DNA from 4 places in the Streptomyces sp. NPDC047072 genome. Region 4 is predicted to be linked to each of the others. Evidence: riboswitches for the same ligand, from Rfam matches in the RefSeq annotation. Region 4 holds a riboswitch; each other region holds the start of a gene.

The links. A riboswitch is a leader RNA that binds a small molecule or an ion and turns the genes downstream of it on or off. The one in region 4 is predicted to bind cyclic di-AMP.
Positions count from the first base shown of each region.
Region 1: it holds a riboswitch for cyclic di-AMP, as region 4 does, so the genes downstream of both, ABZ896_RS50855 (M23 family metallopeptidase) here and ABZ896_RS36260 (transglycosylase family protein) in region 4, are expected to answer to the same signal.
Region 2: it holds a riboswitch for cyclic di-AMP, as region 4 does, so the genes downstream of both, ABZ896_RS09615 (LysM peptidoglycan-binding domain-containing M23 family metallopeptidase) here and ABZ896_RS36260 (transglycosylase family protein) in region 4, are expected to answer to the same signal.
Region 3: it holds a riboswitch for cyclic di-AMP, as region 4 does, so the genes downstream of both, ABZ896_RS45335 (M23 family metallopeptidase) here and ABZ896_RS36260 (transglycosylase family protein) in region 4, are expected to answer to the same signal.

Region 1 is NZ_JBEYVC010000285.1:2,987-6,951, forward strand. It holds gene ABZ896_RS50850 (aldo/keto reductase) at 1-657, opposite strand, end outside; gene ABZ896_RS50855 (M23 family metallopeptidase) at 740-1,765, opposite strand; cyclic di-AMP (ydaO/yuaA leader) riboswitch at 1,777-1,933, opposite strand; tRNA gene ABZ896_RS50860 (tRNA-Met) at 2,224-2,297, opposite strand; gene ABZ896_RS50865 (alginate lyase family protein) at 2,350-3,558, opposite strand; gene ABZ896_RS50870 (hypothetical protein) at 3,705-3,959, opposite strand.
Region 2 is NZ_JBEYVC010000015.1:66,820-70,784, reverse strand. It holds gene ABZ896_RS09620 (alpha-galactosidase) at 1-1,221, shown strand, start outside; cyclic di-AMP (ydaO/yuaA leader) riboswitch at 1,525-1,688, shown strand; gene ABZ896_RS09615 (LysM peptidoglycan-binding domain-containing M23 family metallopeptidase) at 1,693-2,658, shown strand; gene ABZ896_RS09610 (Tat pathway signal sequence domain protein) at 2,882-3,965, shown strand, end outside.
Region 3 is NZ_JBEYVC010000197.1:7,336-11,300, forward strand. It holds gene ABZ896_RS45325 (pitrilysin family protein) at 1-354, shown strand, start outside; gene ABZ896_RS45330 (pitrilysin family protein) at 351-1,739, shown strand; cyclic di-AMP (ydaO/yuaA leader) riboswitch at 1,930-2,080, shown strand; gene ABZ896_RS45335 (M23 family metallopeptidase) at 2,093-2,845, shown strand; gene ABZ896_RS45340 (GntR family transcriptional regulator) at 3,035-3,730, shown strand; gene ABZ896_RS45345 (HPr family phosphocarrier protein) at 3,870-3,965, opposite strand, start outside.
Region 4 is NZ_JBEYVC010000120.1:23,560-27,524, forward strand. It holds gene ABZ896_RS36250 (cytochrome P450) at 1-6, shown strand, start outside; gene ABZ896_RS36255 (transglycosylase family protein) at 199-1,200, shown strand; cyclic di-AMP (ydaO/yuaA leader) riboswitch at 1,406-1,582, shown strand; gene ABZ896_RS36260 (transglycosylase family protein) at 1,587-2,267, shown strand; gene eno (phosphopyruvate hydratase) at 2,560-3,846, shown strand; gene ABZ896_RS36270 (septum formation initiator family protein) at 3,963-3,965, shown strand, end outside.

The DNA.
Region 1 (3,965 bases), on a different contig from region 4:
GGACGCGAGGGCGAAGTACGGGACCGCGGAGAGGCCCTCGCGGGCGACGACGTCCTGGAGGTCACCCTCGTACGTGTCGCGCGAGACCAGGTTGTAGTGGGGCTGCACGGCCACGTACCGCGCCAGCCCCTCGCGGTCGGAGAAGTCGAGGGACTCCTGGAGCCGCTCGGCGGAGATGTTGGACGCGGCGATGTGCCGGACCTTGCCCGCCCGCACCAGCTCGTCGAGCGCGCCGATGATCTCCTCGACGGGGATCTCCGGCTTGTCGAAGTGCGTGTAGTAGAGGTCGATGTGGTCGGTGCCGAGGCGCTTCAGCGAGGCCTCAGCCGCCGCCTTGATGTTCGCGCCCGACAGGCCCTGGAAGTCGGGGTGCTGGCTGACCTTCGTGGCGATCACGACGTCGTCGCGGTTCCTCCGCGCTGCCACCCACCTACCGATGATCGTCTCCGACTCGCCGCCGGAGTTGCCGTCGATCCACGCCGAGTACGAGTCGGCCGTATCGACGAAGTTGCCGCCGGCGGCCGTGTACGCGTCGAGGACCGCGAACGAGGTGGCCTCGTCCGCGGTCCAGCCGAACACGTTGCCGCCGAGGGAGAGCGGGAAGACCTCCAGATCGGAGGAGCCGAGCTTGCGAAGCGGAGAGCGAGAGGAAGTCATGTCCTACGTCAACGCGCGCACCGGACGCCCGCCTTCCGCTACGGCCGCAAAATCGCCGTAAATCCCATGGCCCTCGTAGACCTCAGGGGTTGAGCCCCTTGCTCCGCAGCCAAGCCATCGGGTCGATCCCGTCGGCCTGTCCACCCGGATGCACCTCCAGGTGCAGATGCGCCCCGGTCACGTTGCCCGTCGCACCCACCCGCCCGATGACATCCCCCGTGGCGACCTTCTGCCCGACGCTGACGCTGATCGAGGACTGGTGGCAGAACCACAGCTCGGTGCCGTCGTCGAGGGTGAGGATCGTGCGGTAGCCGTAGGAGCCGGCCCAGCCGGCCTCCGTGATGGTGCCGCTGTGGATCGCCTTGATGAGCGTGCCCGTGGGGGCCGCGAAGTCGAGGCCGGTGTGGTAGCCGGAGGACCACAGGGAGCCGGCCTGCCCGAAGGTGCCGGTGATGGTGTACGAGGAGGTCGGCAGCGTGAACTGCTTGGCGAGCTCGGCCAGGCGCTCGGCCTCGGCCTTCTTCGCCGCCTCCGCCTCCGCCTTCTCCTTGGCGGCCTTGGCCTTGGCCTGCGCGTCCTTCTCCGCCTTCGCGGCGGCGTCGCGCGCCTCCTTGTCGGCGGCGTCGGCGACGGCCTGGGCGGCACGGGTGTCGATCTGGTCCTGCTGGACCTCGGCCTGGGCGAGGATGCGCGAGCGCAGCGCCTCACCGGCGTCGGAGGTGCCCTGCGCGGTACCGGCGGTGGTGGTCTCACCGACCGTGCTGAACGCGGTGGCGGTGTCGGCGGCGGAGTCGTCGTCCGAGATGAGGGAGCCGACGCCGGGCAGGTCGGGCATGGAGATCGACACCGGCGGCTTGCCGGTGTTGGCGCTGGCCATCCCGCCCGCGCTGACGGCGGCTATGACTCCGACGCCGAGCACGGTGGAGCTACGGGCGAATCCTCCGCCACGCTGCTTGGCGACACGGTGCCGGCCCCGGACGGGGGCGACGGACTCCGCGGTGGGGTTCCACTCACCGAGCGGGGCCTCGTCGTCGGCGCGGTAACCGCCGTACACAAGGGTGTTGCCGGTTGCGTACGGGGCCTCGGGGGCAGGCGGGTTGGACGCCACGTGGGCGTGCTCCTTTCCTTCCTTCTCGCCTACCGGGTTAGCTGACGGGTTCGGAGCAGGAAGGTCTCCTACGCGCGTAAACCTGCCGTGCTGCCACGGCGGAAGACGTGCGATTCACCCCAAGTGGTGGTTCCCCGGTTCCCTTGCGGAATTCGGCGCGTGAGCACGGAGCCGTCTCTTGTGACGGCTGGGACGACCGCGCTGCGTTATCGAACGTTAATAGACCCGGGGGGCGGATTCCAAGCTGTTCCGCTTGATCATTAACGAAATCCCGCTGGACTTACGGCCCATGACCGGCGAAAAACGGGCGAGTTGACCCGGCCTCAGCCGGACCACAGGTATTGACGGTATGTCAGTTGTTATGCGGAGGGCGCTCGCCCGCTCACGCCTGGTGACCACAGAAAGGGGAAACGCACCGAGGGCCGGAACCCTTTCGGATTCCGGCCCTCGGACCTGAGTAGCGGGGACAGGATTTGAACCTGCGACCTCTGGGTTATGAGCCCAGCGAGCTACCGAGCTGCTCCACCCCGCGTCGGTGTGACACCAGCATACGCCATTCGCGGGACCGCTCGCGCCACGTGCCGTCAGAGGCCGGGGTTGCCCGCGTGGGTGAGGGTCTCCCAGGAGACGAAGAGGTCGTCGGTGCCGGCGGGCCGGGTCTCCTCGGCGAGCCTGTGCGCGGCCGGGACGGGCATGTCGAGCCGGTCCTCCAGATGGTTGAGCGCGACCTCCAGGTCCGGGCCCATGTTCCGGTCGACCTTGCCGCCGCACAGCCAGGCGGGCGCGGGCTCGCCGGACTGGTAGCGGGCGTGGAAGGCGAGCGCGGCCTCCAGGCGGTCCTTGACCTCGCCGTACAGGTCGACGCCCTGGTGCCAGGCGGTCTCGGCGGCGTGCGCGGTGGCGGCGAGGGAGTAGCCGACGTGCTTGAAGTTGCGGCAGGTCTCCTGGGAGAGGCCGTCCTTGTAGGTCGTCTGCCCGAACCAGTACGTCGTCAGCTTCTGCGGGGTGGTCATGGTGGAGCCGGGCGGCGTGAGCGGCACCTTGCCGTCCTTCTCCAGGTAGAAGTACGCGGGCACGCGCTCCCGGAAGCGCTGGACGGCGTGGTCGAAGGCCTTGTGGTCGTTGAGGAAGACCGCGATGCCCATGGCCGCGTCCGTCATCACGAGGTCCCAGTTGCCGTTGTAGTCGGGCACCTTCTGGGTGACGGTCGGCAGATAGGCGGTGCGCAGCATGGTCTCGAAGCGCCGGACGCGGTCGGCGGGCCAGCCCGCCCCCTCGCTGTACCGGATGATCTCGCCGGCCCGCGCCCAGGTCGCCCCGGCCCACCCGGTCTGCAGCCCGGCGTCCTCCTCCGTGTGCCGCTTCACCGTCGCCGACCAGGCGTCCATGATCTCCCTGGCCTTCACGGCGTGCTGCCGCTTGCCCGTGACGGAGAAGAGCAGAGCCTGCGTATAGGCCGCGATGGCGTCCTCACGCTCCTCGACACACCCGTGCTTGGGCTTGTTCCCCCAGGGACAGTCGACGTTCGCGATCGGCTCCGGCCGGTACTTGTACGACCCGTACTTGCTGTCCCGCATGTCCAGGTACGCCTTCAGCCACGGCTGCTTCCCCGCCGTCACCTTCTCCCGTACGACATCCAGCTGCCCCCGGCTGACCAGCACACCGGGATGCGTGAACCCGGCGTCCGCGGGCAGCGCACGGGCCATCGTGCGGGTACCGGGGCCGGTGGTACCGCAGGAGGCGACACCGAGGGCGAGCAGGGGCACGAGGACAAGGGTGACAGCACGTCTCATATGCGCAGGGTCGCCTTGTGGGGGCGGAGGCGCAGGAATTGTTGGGCCGATCGGTCCTGCGCGGGAGTGGGGCGGGGAGGTGCGGCGGCGAAGAAGAGCCGCCCCGCCGGATGACACCCGGCGGGGCGGCTCGGTGCACGGCGGGCCTACCAGCCCATGTCCCTGGCCACCTCTTCCTGCGCGGCGGCGATCTCCTCCTCCGTGGACGCCGTGACATCCGTGTCACACGCCCACTCGAACCGGCCCAGCAGATCGGCGAGCGCCTGCTTCTGCGCCGGGTGCGTGATCGGCACGGCGTTGAGATCGGTGCTCATCAGCCAGTCGAACAGCACGATGGCGTCCGCGCGCCACAGGCGGATGTTGACGGTCGGCACGGACTCCGGGGACTCATGGGTGTTCATGGGGAG
Region 2 (3,965 bases), on a different contig from region 4:
CGGGCGTACGTCATCCCGGACGCCGACCGGGACCGGCCGGTGCTCTTCAACTCCTGGGAGGCCACCACCTTCGACATCTCCGAGGAGCAGCAGGGCTCGCTCGCCCGGCGGGCCGCGGCGATCGGCGTCGAGCTGTTCGTGGTCGACGACGGCTGGTTCGGCACCCGCACCAGCGACCGGGCCGGGCTCGGCGACTGGGCGCCCAACCCCGACCGCTTCCCCGGTGGCCTCAAGCCGCTCGGCGACTACGTGCACGCGCTCGGCATGCAGTTCGGCATCTGGGTCGAGCCGGAGATGGTCAACCCGGACAGCGACCTGTACCGCGCCCACCCCGACTGGGTGCAGTACCAAGAGGGGCGAAAGCGGACGGAGTTCCGCAATCAGCTCATCCTGAACCTCGCGCGCGAGGACGTCCAGGAGTACCTGTGGGAGCAGCTCGACACCCTGCTGTCGAGTGCCCCGATCGACTACGTGAAGTGGGACTTCAACCGCTGCTTCACCGACGCGGGCTGGCCCGGCGAGCCCTACCCGCAGCGGCTCTGGGTCGACCACGTGCGCGGCTTCTACGCCCTGCTGGACCGGCTGCGGGCGGCCCACCCGACTGTTGCCTTCGAGTCCTGCTCGGGCGGCGGCGGCCGGATCGACCTCGGGGTGCTCAGCCGCACCGACCAGGTGTGGACCTCCGACAACACCGACCCGCTGGACCGGCTCGCCATCCAGCACGGCTTCAGCCAGATCCACCCCGCGCGCGTGATGGCCGCCTGGGTCACCGACAGCCCCAACACCCAGCTCAACGGCCGGGTGAGCTCGCTGCGGTTCCGGTTCGTCAGCTCCATGGCCGGGGTGCTCGGCGTCGGCGGCGACCTCTCGGAGTGGACCGAGGAGGAGCTGGCCGAGGCGGGGGAGTGGGTGGAGCTCTACAAGAAGATCCGTCCGGTGGTGCAGCGCGGCGACCTCTACCGGCTGCGGCCCCCGCGCGGTGGGCAGAGCGCGGTGCAGTACGTCCTCGGCGACGAGACCGTGGTCCTCGCCTGGCTCCAGTCCCAGCACTACGGCGAGCCCGTCCCGGCCCTGCGGCTGCGCGGACTTGACCCGACGGCGTCGTACGAATGCCTCGAAACGGGCGAAGTTCACCGAGGGGCCGTATTGCTGCATCACGGACTTCGCACCGGTTTGCGCGGCGACCTCGATGCGACGGTTCTCCGGCTGCGTCGTATCTAGGGCTTCTGTCCGAATTGATGGCTTCCTTCCAACTCCTTCCGGGATAAGGGTTGCTGTGAATTCGGGACGTGAGCAGCGTCATATCCGTGACGGTGTGTCGCCCGTCATGTTCACGTAATTCAAGCGGTTCTCAAGGGGTTTCGGGTGCACCGGTCACTCTGTGATGGACGCAGGGTGACCGGTAATTCTCATAAGCGATCTACAGGAACGCTTGTGCGCGGAACCCCTCACTTGTCCCTTTGCGTCTTACTCGTTTACGTTCCTCACCGATCCGGACGGACGCCCAATCCTGCCGCCGACCGGATTCCGCACACACTTCACCCGTGCACGGCAGGAGCGGGGGACCCACAGGCAGTACCGCCTGTTCCGGTCTCCGGAACAGGCTAGGGGTTAAGCCGCGTCCCCACGCGGCCGGGCATCTCCAGCTCGCACCCGACAGCTCACCTCGCAGGCGCCGGAGAGGAATTCGCCATGCCCGCGAAGGGTAAGCACCGCCGCCCCAAGTCCCCCCGTTTCTCCCGCTCGATCGCCGTCGCCGGAACCGGTGGCGCCGCGCTCGCGCTGCCGCTCCTGGGGGCCACCGGCGCCCACGCGGCCACCTCCCAGTCGGTTTCCGAAAAGGCCGTGCAGTCCCTGCCGGTCACGCAGAAGACCGTCGAGAAGTCCGCTGAAAAGACCGCCGCGCAGAAGTCCGCCACCAAGGCCTCCACCGTGCGCACCTACTCCGTGCGGGCCGGTGACTATCTCTCGAAGATCGCCGACGAGCAGAATGTCAGCGGTGGCTGGCGCAAGCTCTACTCCGACAACCGCCAGGCGGTCGGCGCCGACCCGTCGCTGATCCACCCCGGCCTGAAGCTGACGATCGGCAAGAAGGCCACGACGGGCACGGCGAAGACCGAGTCCTCGGCGTCGTCATCCTCGTCTTCGTCTTCGTCGAAGTCCTCCTCGAAGTCGCCCTCGAAGACCGAGTCGAAGTCCTCCGGCGGCTCCACCGCCGCCACCCGGACCGCCGAGACCACCAGCTCCAGCGGCTACACCCTCCCGGTCAGCGGTGCCACCGTCGGCACCGGCTACCGCGTGGCGGGCAGCATGTGGTCCAGCGGCTACCACACCGGCGTCGACTTCGTCGTCCCGACCGGCACCTCGCTCAAGGCCGTGGCCGCGGGCACGGTCGTCTCTGCGGGCTGGGGCGGCGCGTACGGCAACCAGGTCGTCATCAAGCTCAACGACGGCTACTACGCGCAGTACGCCCACCTCTCGCAGCTCTCCGTCTCGGCCGGCCAGACCGTGACCGAGGGCCAGCAGATCGGCCTCTCCGGCGCCACCGGCAATGTGACGGGCCCGCATCTGCACTTCGAGATCCGCACCACGCCGGACTACGGCTCCGACGTGGACCCGGTCTCCTACCTCCGCTCGAAGGGCGTCTCCGTCGGCTGACCCCGTTCCTCAGTGCCACCGAAGGCCGGACCCCACGATCCCCGGGGCCGGCCTTCGGTGTGTTTTTACGGCGGCTCCTCCGCGCGCGGGTGTTTGCGCGTTCATGATCACTTCATTGCGGTCTTGTGGCAGGGGTGCTCAGGGCGTCGACAGGGAGGGGAGGGTGGGGACACAGTGAACTCCGTTGCTGCGTAAGCGCTTTCTACGGCCTTCGGAGGTCACCGTGTCCGGCGTCGATCGACGCACCGTCATCAAGGGCGCCGCCGTCGCGGCCGCCACCGCCCCGTTCTCCTGGGCCCTGTCCCGCACCGCCGACGCGGCTCCCGGGGCCGCCACCGAACTGCACTGGCTGGAGGGCTCGGTCCCCGACGCCCATGCCGGTGCCACCTGGGGCGTGCCCTGGGCACGCGGCACCTTCCGGCCGGAGCAGCCCTTCCGGCTGGTCACCTCCGACGGCGACGAGGTGCCGGTCCAGACCTGGCCCACCGCCTACTGGCCGGACGGCTCGGTGAAGTGGACCGCGCACGCGATCGCCCCGGACGCGCCGAAGGCAGACCGGTACGTCCTCGGCGTCGGCGTTCCGGCAGCGCCCGCCCGCCGGGTCACCGTCTCCCGGGGCAGCGGCGGCCGCGTCGAGGTGTCGACCGGCGTGATCACCGCCGTCTTCGCGGCCAAGGGCTCCGACACGGTCGTCCGCAGCATCCGGCGCGGCTCGGCCGAGATCGCCCGCGACGGCCGCCTGGTCGCGCTCCGCCAGGAGTCCGTGCGCGAGGGCGCGGACCTCGACAGCTTCGCGGGCCGGGTCGAGAAGGTCACCGTCGAGCAGGACGGGCCCGTCCGTGCCGTGATCCGGGTCGAGGGCCGGCACCGCCACGGCGGCCGGAGCTGGCTGCCCTTCGTGCTGCGGTTCGCCTTCTCCGCCGGTGCCGACTCCTTCCGGCTCGTGCACACCTTCGTCTGGGACGGCGACCAGCGGCCCGGCTCCGACCGGGGCGACTTCCTGCGCGGACTCGGCGTCCGCTTCACCGTGCCGCTGAGCGACCGGCCGTACGACCGGCATGTGCGGTTCGCCGACTCCGGCGGCGGGCTCTTCAGCGAGGCCGTGCAGGGCATCACCGGGCTGCGCCGCGACCCGGGCGCGGCGGTGCGGGCCGCACAGATCGCCGGCGAGAAGCTGCCCGACACCGCCACCTGGGATCCTCGGGTGGCGAGCCGGCTGGCGTACATCCCCCAGTGGGGCGACTACACGCTCACCCAGCCGACCGCCGACGGCTACCAGATCCGTAAACGCACCAAGGCGGGCTACG
Region 3 (3,965 bases), on a different contig from region 4:
GTCGAGGTGCCGGTCATCGAGGCGGCCATCGACGAGGAGCTCGCCCGGTTCGCTGAGGAGGGCCCCACGGCCGAGGAAATGGAGCGCGCCCAGGCCCAGTTGGAGCGCGAGTGGCTGGACCGGCTCGGCACCGTCGCGGGCCGCGCCGACGAACTGTGCCGCTTCGCCGTCCTGTTCGGCGATCCCCAGCTCGCCCTGACCGCCGTACAGCGCGTCCTGGAGGTGACCGCCGAGGAGGTCCAGGCGGTCGCCAAGGCCAAGCTGCGTCCCGACAACCGCGCGGTGCTGGTCTACGAACCGACCGCCCCCGAAGCCACTGCCGACCAGGACGAGAACGAGGAGGCGGCCCAGTGACCGAGCTCGCCGCGATGGACTTCCACCCCCAGCCCCAGGCCGGCGAGGCCCGGCCCTGGGCCTTTCCGGCCCCCACGCGCGGAGCGCTCGGCAACGGCCTGACCGTCCTGCGCTGCCACCGCCCCGGCCAGCAGGTCGTCGCCGTCGAGGTCCTCCTGGACGCGCCCCTGGACGCCGAACCGGCCGGCCTGGACGGCGTCGCCACGATCATGGCGCGCGCCTTCTCCGAGGGCACCGACAAGCACTCCGCCGAGGAGTTCGCCGCCGAGCTGGAGCGCTGCGGCGCCACCCTCGACGCGCACGCCGACCACCCCGGCGTGCGGATCAGCCTCGAAGTCCCGGCCTCCCGCCTCGCCAAGGCGCTCGGTCTGCTCGCCGACGCCCTCAGGGCGCCCGCGTTCGCCGACAGCGAGGTCGAGCGCCTCGTCCGCAACCGCCTTGACGAGATCCCGCACGAGCTGGCCAGCCCCTCCCGCCGGGCCGCCAAGGAGCTCTCCAAGGAGCTGTTCCCGGCCGACTCTCGCGTCTCGCGCCCGCGCCAGGGCACCGAGGAGACGGTCGAGAACATCGACTCCGCCGCCGTACGCGCCTTCTACGAGAAGCACGTCCGGCCCGCCACCGCGACCGCCGTGGTCGTCGGCGACCTCACCGGCATCGACCTCGACGCGCTGCTCTCGGACACCCTCGGCTCCTGGACCGGCTCCACGGCCGAGCCGCGGCCCGTGCCGCCGGTGACCGCCGACGACACCGGCCGGGTCGTCATCGTGGACCGCCCCGGCGCCGTCCAGACCCAGCTCCTGATCGGCCGTATCGGCGCCGACCGGCACGCGCGCGTGTGGCCCGCGCAGGTGCTCGGCACCTACTGCCTCGGCGGCACCCTCACCTCCCGCCTGGACCGCGTCCTGCGCGAGGAGAAGGGCTACACCTACGGCGTACGGGCCTTCGGGCAAGTCCTCAGGTCCGCCCCGGACGGCTCGGGCGCGGCGATGCTCGCCATCAGCGGCTCCGTGGACACCCCGAACACCGGCCCGGCGCTCCAAGACCTGTGGACGGTGCTGCGCACGCTCGCCGAGGGCGGTCTCACCGACGCCGAGCGGGACGTCGCCGTACAGAACCTCGTCGGTGTGGCGCCGCTCAAGTACGAGACCGCGGCGGCCGTGGCGAGCACCCTGGCCGACCAGGTCGAGCAGCACCTGCCGGACGACTACCAGGCGACGCTGTACCAGCAGCTCGCCGCGACCGGCACCGTCGAGGCCACCGCGGCCGCCGTGAGCGCCTTCCCCGTGGACCGGCTGGTGACGGTCCTGGTCGGCGACGCGGCGCAGATCAAGGCGCCCGTCGAGGCCCTCGGCATCGGCGAGGTCAAGGTCGTCTCCGCGGAGTAGGCACACGCGCGTGCGGGGCCCTGGTGACCGGAGCGTCACCAGGGCCCTTTGATGTCCGAATTGAGGAGGAGGTTGCCTGTCTGCCCTGTGGGATGTGCAACAAAGACCTTGATCCGTTTGGGGATGGGAAGAGCCCCCGCTTAGCGTCTTCCGGGCTGTCCGTCAGGCACCGCGCCGCATCCGCGGCACCGGACAGTCATCGCCGAGTCCCCGTCTGGCGCGAGCCAGGGGAGCCGGGGACCCATCCGCAGTCCCTGGGGTGAATCGGACGCCCGCGTCCGTAGGAGACCTTCCTGCTCCGAACCCGTCAGCTAACCCGGTAGGCGAGAGGGAAGGAAAGGACCAGCCACCACATGGCGTTCACCTGCGCCACCGGGAAGCACCGACGTCCCGGCCGGATGAAGCGCACCGCCGCCCGCGCGGCGGGAGTCGCGGCCCTGGCCACCACCGGCGTCATCGGCACCATCGCCGCCCCCGCGTTCGCCGCCGAGAACTCCGTCGAGCAGACCGGCCTCACTCCGGTCATCAGCGTCGGCGACACCGTCGCCGCCCAGATCGACGCCCAGGCCACCGCCCAGCAGGAGGCCGCCGAGCACAAGGCGGCCGTGGCGGCCGCGAAGAAGAAGGCCGCCGAGCGCGCCAAGGAGGAGCGCGAGGCCAAGGAGCGCGCCGCCCGCGAGGCCGAGCGCAAGCGCCTCAACGCCTTCGTCGCCCCGATCTCCGGCTCGTACATCTCCACCGGCTACAAGACCGGCGGCTCCCTGTGGTCCTCCGGCAGCCACACCGGCGTCGACTTCCACGCGGCCAGCGGCACCTCCGTGCACGCGGTCGGCCGCGGCACCGTCGTGGAGGCCGGCTGGGGAGGGTCGTACGGGAACCAGATCGTGATCAGGATGGCCGACGGCACGTACACCCAGTACGGCCACCTGTCGTCCATCGGCGTCTCGGTCGGCCAGTCGGTCACCCCCGGGCAGCAGATCGGCCTCTCCGGCGCGACCGGCAACGTCACCGGGCCGCACCTGCACTTCGAGGCCCGCACCACCCCCGAGTACGGCTCGGACATCGACCCCGTCTCCTACCTGCGCTCGCACGGCGTGAACGTCTGACGACGTACGGCGAGATCCATCACGAGCCCCGGCCGCCCCGGCCGGGGTTTTCGTCGTTTTGGGACCCCCGCTGTCCAAAAAATATCCCTGGATTCCGGCCCGGCATCGGAAATTCCGGCTCATTGCAATAGAGTCACGGAACACACGTCAATCGGCGACGTTTCACGGGGATTAAGACGGAGGTCGGACATGCGTATTCCGGCGCACTCGGTATGCACGGCGATCCGGGACGACATCGTCGCGGGTGTCTACGAGCGCGGGAGCCGGCTCACCGAGGAACTGCTCGCCCGCCGCTACGGCGTCTCCCGCGTCCCCGTCCGGGAGGCCCTGCGCACCCTGGAGGCCGAGGGCTTCGTGGTGACGCGGCGGCACGCGGGCGCGTGCGTCGCCGAACCGACCGAGCAGGAGGGTGCCGACCTCCTGGAGATGCGCATGCTCCTGGAGCCGCTCGGCGCCGCACGGGCCGCCCAGCGTCGCACCGAGGCCCATCTGAAGGTGCTGCGCGGGCTGGTCCGGCTGGGCCAGGAGCGGGCCAGGAGGGGCAACAGCGAGGATCTGCGCTCCTTGGGCGGCTGGTTCCACGAGACGCTCGCCCAGGCCTCGGGCAGCCCCGCGCTGTCCTCCCTGCTGACCCAGCTGCGCCACAAGATCGCCTGGATGTACGTCGTGGACGCGCCCGCCAACCCGGTGGAGTCCTGGGCGGAGCACGGCGCGATCGTGGACGCGGTGGCACGCGGGGACGGCGAGCGCGCGCGGGCGATCACGGCGCTGCACACCGAGCGCTCGGGCGCCGCGCACCGGCCGCGGTTCCCCGGGGGCGGCGACCGCGCGGAGCGTGTGAGGACCTCGCAACATTCTGTAAACGTGACCGGTCTGCGGCATTAACACGGGCGCCGTATACAAAGAGGGGGAAATTCGCGGGGGATTATTTCTGCTGCCCGCGAGAGTGGTGCGCGAGGGAAATGCGAAGGGCCCGCCCGATAATTCGGACGAGCCCCTCGGTGCTTTTTTGCGTGTGCGTTGCTCAGACGGTCTCGGGCAGTTCCTCGAGTCCCTCGGAGACGAGCTTCGCGAGCCGGTCGAGGGCCACGTCCGCGCCCTCCGCGTCGGAGGCGAGGAC
Region 4 (3,965 bases):
CGGTAATCGACCGGAAGCTCTCCCTCCATGACGGCGCAGACAGGCCAAACATGACACGCTCTCAAGTCTGTGATCTTCACGTGATCTACGCGGCATTAACTTGTGACAAGTGATCGACTGCCGATACGTTCACGGACCAGCGTGGCGGGTCCACTCGTCCGCCGCGCGGGTCTCTGCAGTCTCGGGAAAGGTCCCCGCATGCTCTCCGGGAACGGTCGTCACCGTCGCCCCCGTCAAGCCCCGGCCCTGCTCGTCGCGGCCGGTGTGACGGGATCCGCCATCGCGATCCCGCTGCTCGGGGCGACCGGCGCGAGCGCGGCCACCGGTACCACCTGGGACCAGGTCGCCAACTGCGAGAGCGGCGGCTCCTGGAGCGAGAACGCGGGCAACGGCTACTACGGCGGCCTCCAGGTCTCCCAGGAGAACTGGGAGAAGTACGGCGGCCTCCAGTACGCTGAGACGGCCGACCTCGCCAGCCGCAACCAGCAGATCGCCGTGGCCGAGAAGATCCTCGCGGACCAGGGCATCGCCGCCTGGCCGACCTGCGGTCTGCTCGCCGGGCTCAGCAAGGACTCCGCGGCGGACGACGTCGACACGGGCGTGGGGAGCGGTACGCCCTCACCCTCGGCGTCCGAGTCGTCCAAGTCATCCGGGTCGTCCGGTTCCGCCGACTCCTCGGGCGCCGACGGTTCGTCCAATTCATCTGATTCGGGCGATTCTTCCGGATTGCTCGACTCGATCGACGGGTCCTCCGCGACGCCTTCGCCGTCCGCCAGTGCCGACAATTCAGCCGAGTCCGGCAAGTCGGGCTCCGAGGCGTCCGACGGCTCCGACAGCTCCGGCAAAGACGGCGCACAGGAATCCGACAGTTCGTCCCCGGTGATCCCGGAAAGTGACGCATCCGACAACTCCTGGCGGGAGGGCGGCTCTTCGGCCCTCGTCGACGTCGCCTCCCTCGGCTCCGGCAAGCACCGCGGCGACAGCGCCGTGGAGACCAAGGCGGCCGAGACGGACTCCACCGCCGGCCGGCATGCCGCGCGGACGTACACGGTCCAGGAGGGCGACTCCCTCGCCTCCATCGCCGACTCCCTTGGCCTCGACGGCGGATGGCGTGCGCTCTACGAGAAGAACAAGAGCGTCATCGGTGCCGACCCGAGCAACATCGAGGCTGGTCAGAAGCTCGACACAGGGGCGGAATAGGGCGTAAAAACCCCGAAAAACAGCGGGAGTTCACGTCATACTTCGCGCCGAATGTCCGCTTTGGCGAAAGTGTGGGATGAGTCTCAGAAGCCCTGATCGTCTTTGAAATTCCCCGGATCGCGTGTCTACCGTCGTCACCGCTCGGCAACCCGAGCCCCGACAGTCGCAACGCCGAATCCTGCCAGCGGCCGTACGGGAACAGTCGTCGCGTCAAGCGCCGTAGGCAGGAGCGGGGGACCCAAGGTAGGCGCCGGGCCCAGCGGAAACGCTGGACCGGCTTGGGGTGAAGCCGCGCAAGGAGCCGAAAGGCGCCGAGCGCGACCGGGCAACTCAACCGGCCCGAACCCGACAGCTCACCTCGCAGGCGTCGGTGAGGGGATCGATCCATGCTGTTTTCCGGCAAGGGCAAGCACCGTCGTCCGTCCAAGGCCACCCGCGCCGCCGCGCTCGCCGGCGTCACCGGTGTCGCCATCGCCGCCCCGCTGATGGCGGCCGGCAACGCCTCCGCCGCCACCGCCTCCGAGTGGGACGCCGTCGCCCAGTGCGAGTCGGGCGGCAACTGGTCCATCAACACCGGCAACGGCTACTACGGCGGCCTGCAGTTCTCGGCCTCCACCTGGGCCGCGTACGGCGGCACCGCCTACGCCTCGACCGCCAACCAGGCCTCCAAGGCCCAGCAGATCGAGATCGCCGAGAAGGTCCTCGCCTCCCAGGGCAAGGGCGCCTGGCCGACCTGCGGCGTGGGCCTGTCCGGCGCCACGTACAGCGGCAGCAGCAGCTCGTCGAGCAACAGCTCTTCGAACAGCTCCACCAGCACCCGTTCGAACGAGCAGAGCGCCTCCCGCTCCACCGAGCGTCCGGCGGCCAAGAAGACCGTCACCACCCCGACCGGCAAGAAGGTCAAGAAGGGCGACGGCGAGTACAAGGTCGTCAAGGGTGACACCCTCAGCTCGATCGCCGAGAAGCACAAGGTCAAGGGCGGCTACCAGAAGCTGTTCAAGCTGAACAAGGACATCATCGAGGACGCGAACCTCATCTACCCGGGTCAGCAGCTGCACCTGAAGTAATACTCAGGTGAACCACAGCGCCCTCACATCCGTGGTCCTCATACTGAAGGCCTCGTGAGGGTCACCCCCCGTCCCCACGGGCTCCCCGCTCCGGTGCGTGTTCCCCCGTACGCACCGGGGCGGGGCTTTTTTGTGCGCGCTTGGGCGACCGTCTTTGTTCAGTTCAGGAACAATTTGCTCTCGGTTTCGTCCACAGGTCGGTCCGCACAGTGGCCGATACCCGGGAGCCGGTTAGGCTCGTCTCGCAGAACACACCGCGGTCCCGGCGGACCGTGTCACATCCAAGAAGGAGATGCTCGTGCCGTCCATCGACGTCGTCGTAGCCCGGGAAATCCTCGACTCGCGAGGGAACCCCACCGTCGAGGTCGAGGTCGGCCTCGACGACGGCAGCACCGGCCGTGCCGCCGTCCCGTCCGGCGCCTCCACCGGTGCCTTCGAGGCCATCGAGCTGCGTGACGGTGACCCCAACCGCTACCAGGGCAAGGGCGTCGAGAAGGCCGTCCTCGCGGTCATCGAGCAGATCGGCCCGGAGCTCGTCGGCTACGACGCCACCGAGCAGCGCCTGATCGACCAGGCGATGTTCGACCTGGACGCCACCGACAACAAGGGCTCGCTCGGCGCCAACGCCATCCTCGGCGTCTCCCTCGCCGTCGCCCACGCCGCCTCCGAGGCCAGCGACCTCCCGCTCTTCCGCTACCTGGGCGGCCCTAACGCGCACCTGCTGCCCGTTCCGATGATGAACATCCTGAACGGCGGCTCGCACGCCGACTCCAACGTGGACATCCAGGAGTTCATGATCGCCCCGATCGGCGCGGAGTCCTTCTCCGAGGCGCTGCGCTGGGGCACCGAGGTCTACCACACCCTCAAGAAGGTCCTGAAGAGCAAGGGCCTGTCCACCGGCCTCGGCGACGAGGGCGGCTTCGCCCCGAACCTCGAGTCCAACCGTGCCGCCCTCGACCTCATCCTCGAAGCCATCAAGGAAGCCGGTTACATCCCCGGCGAGCAGGTCGCCCTGGCGCTCGACGTCGCCGCCTCCGAGTTCTACAAGGACGGCAAGTACCAGTTCGAGGGCAAGGACCGCTCCGCCGCCGAGATGACGGAGTACTACGAGGAGCTCGTCGCGGCCTACCCGCTCGTCTCCATCGAGGACCCGCTGTTCGAGGACGACTGGGCCGGCTGGAAGGTCCTCACCGACAAGCTGGGCGACAAGGTCCAGATCGTCGGCGACGACCTCTTCGTCACCAACCCCGAGCGCCTGGCCCGCGGCATCGACGACGGCGCCGCCAACGCCCTGCTCGTCAAAGTGAACCAGATCGGCTCGCTGACCGAGACCCTGGACGCCGTCGAGCTCGCCCAGCGCAGCGGCTTCAAGTGCATGATGTCCCACCGCTCCGGCGAGACCGAGGACGTCACCATCGCCGACCTCGCCGTCGCCACCAACTGCGGCCAGATCAAGACCGGCGCCCCGGCCCGCTCCGAGCGCGTCGCCAAGTACAACCAGCTGCTGCGCATCGAGGAGATCCTCGACGACGCGGCGGTGTACGCCGGCCGCAGCGCCTTCCCGCGCTTCAAGGGCTGAGCACCGTCAAGGGCTCACCCCGGCAGGGCTAAGGCTTAGCCAGTCGTACGTACGTCCCCGCACCGGTCCCGTACCGTGTGCGGGGACGTACGCGCGTGTGAACGGGAGGCGGGAACATG